One region of the Kutzneria kofuensis genome, then DNA from elsewhere that is predicted to be linked to it. Evidence: riboswitches for the same ligand, from Rfam matches in the RefSeq annotation. Region 1 holds a riboswitch; the other holds the start of a gene.
The links. A riboswitch is a leader RNA that binds a small molecule or an ion and turns the genes downstream of it on or off. The one in region 1 is predicted to bind glycine.

Region 1 (2,389 bases):
CGGTGAGCAGGAAGCGAACGACGCCGTCGTCGGAGGCGCCGGGGACGAAGCGGGAGTAGTAGTGCAGCACGGCGGGGACGATGCCGGCGGCGCCGTTGGTGGGGGCGGTGACCACGCGGCCGCCGGCGGCGTTTTCCTCGTTGACGGCGAGGGCGAACAGGGTGACCCAGTCCATGACCCGCAGGGGGTCGGTGGTGAAGTGCTCGGCGGCGAGAGTCCGCCGGAGGTCGGCGGCGCGGCGGCGGACCTTGAGACCGCCGGGGAGGGTGCCCTCGACGGTGCAACCCCGCTCGACACACTCCTGCATGACGTGCCAGATGTGCAGCAGACCGGAGCGAACCTCGGTCTCGGGACGCCAGGACAACTCGTTGGCCAGCATGACATCGCTGATGGACAGGCCGGATTCCCGGGTCCGGGCAAGGAGTTCGTCGCCGGAGAGGAACGGGTGCGGCAGGACGGTCTCGTCCTGCTTGATCCGGTCCGTCCCGGTGGCGGTCTCGTCGACGATGAAGCCACCGCCGACGGAGTAGTAGACGGCGGAATCCAGCGAGGAGCCGTCGGAAGCGAAGGCGGCGAAGCTCATTCCGTTGGGGTGCAACGGAAGTTGCTTGCGGCGGTGCATGATCAGGTCGGTGTCCTCGACGAACTCGATCTCCCGGGAACCGCCCAGAACGAGCCGACAACTGGACCGGATGTGGGCGACGCGGTCGTCGGCGTCGGTGGGGTCGCACAGCTCGGGCTGTGAACCCTCGAGACCGAGCATGACGGCCTTGGGGCTGCCGTGACCGTGCCCGGTGGCGCCGAGGGAGCCGAACAGCTCGACGTGGACGCGGGCGACGGAGTCGAACCGGCCGGCGGCCCGCAGACGTGAGACGAACATGCAGGCGGCCCGCATCGGCCCGACGGTGTGCGAGCTGGACGGACCGATCCCCACCGAGAAAAGGTCGAAAACGCTGATGGCCATGACGGACTCCAGGGCATGCCGAGGACGACGGAAGCTCCCCCTCTGTCATGGGACCTGAGAGCTTCGCCGTCACGACCGCGACAGCTTGCACCGTGGGTGTGCGTGCACGACCGCGCACGCTGCTTTCCAGAGTCGCCTCGCCCGGCCGGTCTGGTTGCCTGAGAGTGTGCGGGGAGGCTTGCTCCTTCGGCGCCTCGGCGAATCCGAGGGCTCTCCCGACCGGGCTGTGTGCCGGAGGCACGCGGCCTGTGTGGAATTGTTGGCCCTCACTGTAGGCGAACCGGGGAGCGGCTGATGAGGTTCGGCGCCAACTACACGCCCAGCAAGCACTGGTGGCACACCTGGCTGGACTTCGAGCCGGACTCGATCCGCCGCGACCTGGACCAACTGGCCGGCCTGGGCCTGGACCACGTGCGGGTGTTCCCGATCTGGCCGGTGTTCCAACCCAACCGCGGCGTGATCCGGGAGAAGGCGGTCGAGCAGCTGCTGGACCTGGTTCGCATGGGCGCCGAGGCGGGCTTGGACGTCACGGTGGACGGCATCCAGGGCCACCTGTCGAGCTTCGACTTCTACCCCTCCTGGACGCAGACCTGGCACCACCGCAACGTCTTCACCGATCCGGACGTCCTGGAGGGCCAGGCCCTGCTGCTGCGCACGCTGGCCACGGCGCTGCGCGGGGAGCCGAACTTCCTGGGAATGACGCTGGGCAACGAGATGAACAATCTGGTCGCGCACAACCCGTGCACGGCAGCCGAGGTGGACGTCTGGCTGGACCGGCTGCTCGAGGTGGTCAACACGGCCGATCCGGACCACCCGCACTGCCATTCGGCCTTCGACGACGCCTGGTACGTCGACGACCACCCGTTCACCCCGCTGGCCAGCGCGACCAAGGGCGCCATGACCACGGTCCACCCCTGGGTCTTCACGCTGAACGCGGCCCGTCGTTACGGTCCGCAGTCGACGGAGATCCACCACCTCGCCGAGTACGGCACGGAGCTGGCCCGCGCCTACGGCACGGTGGACCGGGTGATCTGGGTGCAGGAGGTGGGCGCGCCGGCCCCGCACATCCCGGTCGAGCACGCCGTGGAGTACGCGGAGCAAACGATTGCCAACGTGGCGACCTGCAAGAACGTCTGGGGTCTTACGTGGTGGTGCTCGCACGACGTGGACCGGAAGTTCATCGACTACCCGGAGCTGGAGTACGGCCTCGGCCTGTTCGACGCGGACGGCAACGCGAAGCCGCTGGCCAAGGCGGTGGCCAACGCCGTGCACGCAGAGTTGCCGAAGCCGGTGGACCGCACGACGGCCCTGCTGTTCGACGGCAAGCGCAGTTCCTCCGGGCCGGGCGGCGCGTTCTTCGAGGCCTGGATGCGGTTGGCCAAGGAGGGCCAGCGGCCGGCGATCGTCATGGACACGACGCCGGAG
Region 2 (2,389 bases), 5.0 Mb from region 1:
CGCCTCCACATGACGGTTTCGCCGCCCCGCGCGTCGCGTTGACCCGTCCCATGGGCGGACTTACCGTCAGAGGGGAGTCGGTCGTGACGGTGTGAACCCCCATCGTTGCGACCTTGTGACCGGCGGTTCCCCGGACGGAGGACCGTCGGTTCCGGTCGCCGGTCGTCAGGCCGGTCGAGGGGAGGCTGTCGTGGTGGAGGGTGCGCCCGCGCACGCCGGCGCCGGTGAACAGGGAGCCCTGTTCCCGGACGCGTCGGTGCCCGACGAGCTCGTCGGCTATCGGGGGCCCGCCGCGTGCCAGATCGCCGGCATCACCTACCGGCAGCTGGACTACTGGGCCCGCACCGACCTGGTCGCGCCGACGATCCGCAGCGCGCACGGCTCCGGCAGCCAGCGGCTGTACTCGTTCAAGGACCTGCTGGTGCTCAAGGTGGTGAAACGCCTGCTCGACACGGGCGTCTCGCTGCAGAACATCAGGGTCGCCGTCGACCACCTGCGCCGCCGCGGCGTCGCCGACCTGGCCAAAATCACCCTGTTCAGCGACGGCACCACCGTCTACGAGTGCACCTCACCCGAAGAGGTCGTCGACCTGCTGCAGGGCGGGCAGGGGGTGTTCGGCATCGCGGTCAGCGGGGCCATGCGCGAGATCAGCGGCACCATCCACGAGTTCCAGGCGGAGCGCGCGGACGGCCTGGAGCTGGAGCCGCAGGTCGAGGACGACCTCTCGCAGCGCCGGCGGGCCCGCCGCACCGGCTGACCACGGATGGGCTGGGCCGCCGGCCACGGGATCGGGCCGCTGCTCGGCTGGCCACAGGATCCGGCTGTAGCCTGGCTGGCCGCGGGGATCGGGCCGCCGCATGGCCAGGCCACGAGGATGGGCCGGCCGCCGAACGTGATCGAGGTGACACGCCGCGGTCAACTCTGGGGCTGGTAACCCGGCCGGGGTAAACTCTCGCGTGTAGTCGCACATCCCGTGCGGGAGAGTCCGGACCGGCAGGTTCGGCGCCGAAGGAGCAAATCCTCCCCGGAACCTCTCAGGCACCAGGACCGTACGGGACAGACGCCTCTGGAAAGAGGGCGTGGGGTCACTCGCGTCCCGCCGACGGTGCAAGCCCGCGCTGTGTCGACAGACATTGGGCGGGTGAAGCTCTCAGGTGCCCGTCATGGGCGGGGACAGAGGGGGAGGGCAACGGCCCGCGCCCGTATGCCCACGCCCCGGAGGCCCGACGCATGACGACTGACCGCATTCCCCTGGCCGCGCTCGAGCACGGCACGCCCTTCGCGGACCGCCACGTCGGTCCCCGTGCCGCGGAGCTCGGCAAGATCCTGGACGTGATCGGCGTCGGCTCGCTGGAGGAGCTGGCCCAGCGCGCCGTGCCGTCGGCCATCCGCAGCGACGAGCTGAGCCTCGGCCTGCCCGCCCCGGCCACCGAGGTCGAGGCGCTGGCCGAGCTGCGGGCGCTGGCCGACCGGAACCGCCCGATGGTGCAGATGATCGGCCTCGGCTACTACGGCACGGTCACCCCCGGCGTCATCCTGCGCAACGTGCTGGAGAGCCCGGCCTGGTACACCGCCTACACGCCGTACCAGCCGGAGATCTCGCAGGGCCGCCTCGAGGCGCTGCTCAACTTCCAGACGATGGTCGCCGACCTGACCGGGCTGCCGGTGGCCAACGCGTCGATGCTGGACGAGGCGACCGCCGCCGCGGAGGCGATGACCCTGGTCCGCCGGGCCGGCAAGTCCAGGTCGAACAAGTTCGTGGTGGACGCGGACACGCTGCCGCAGACCATCGCGGTGATCGAGACCCGGGCCGAGCCGCTGGGCATCGAGGTCGTCGTGGCCGACCTCTCGCAGGGCATCGAGGGCCTCGGCCTGGGCGGCGACTTCTTCGGCGCGCTGCTGTCCTTCCCGGGCGCCTCCGGCGTGATCCGCGACCACGAGTCCGTGATCGGGGAGATCCACGCGGCCGGCGCCGCCGCGGTCGTCGCGGCCGACCTGCTCGCGCTGACGCTGCTGCGCGCGCCCGGCGAGATCGGCGCGGACGTCGTCGTCGGCACCACCCAGCGGTTCGGCGTGCCGATGGGCTTCGGCGGCCCGCACGCCGGCTACATGGCCGTCCGCAAGGGCTTCGAGCGGCAGCTGCCGGGCCGGCTGGTCGGCGTGAGCGAGGACGCCGACGGCAACCGCGCCTACCGGCTCGCGCTGCAGACCCGTGAGCAGCACATCCGCCGCGAGAAGGCCACCAGCAACATCTGCACCGCGCAGGTGCTGCTGGCCGTGATCGCCTCGATGTACGCCGTCTACCACGGTCCGGAGGGCCTGCGGGCCATCGCCACCCGCGCGCACCGCATGGCCACCGTGCTGGCCGCCGGCCTGTGCGAGGGCGGCG

Region 2: it holds a riboswitch for glycine, as region 1 does, so the genes downstream of both, gcvP (aminomethyl-transferring glycine dehydrogenase) here and BJ998_RS24120 (L-serine ammonia-lyase) in region 1, are expected to answer to the same signal.

What each region holds. Positions count from the first base shown of each region.
Region 1 is NZ_JACHIR010000001.1:5,162,253-5,164,641, reverse strand. Features, by position in the region: gene BJ998_RS24120 (L-serine ammonia-lyase) at 1-964, opposite strand, end outside; glycine riboswitch at 1,101-1,192, opposite strand; gene BJ998_RS24115 (glycoside hydrolase 5 family protein) at 1,259-2,389, shown strand, end outside.
Region 2 is NZ_JACHIR010000001.1:169,682-172,070, reverse strand. Features, by position in the region: gene BJ998_RS00820 (MerR family transcriptional regulator) at 191-757, shown strand; glycine riboswitch at 967-1,060, shown strand; glycine riboswitch at 1,061-1,187, shown strand; gene gcvP (aminomethyl-transferring glycine dehydrogenase) at 1,231-2,389, shown strand, end outside.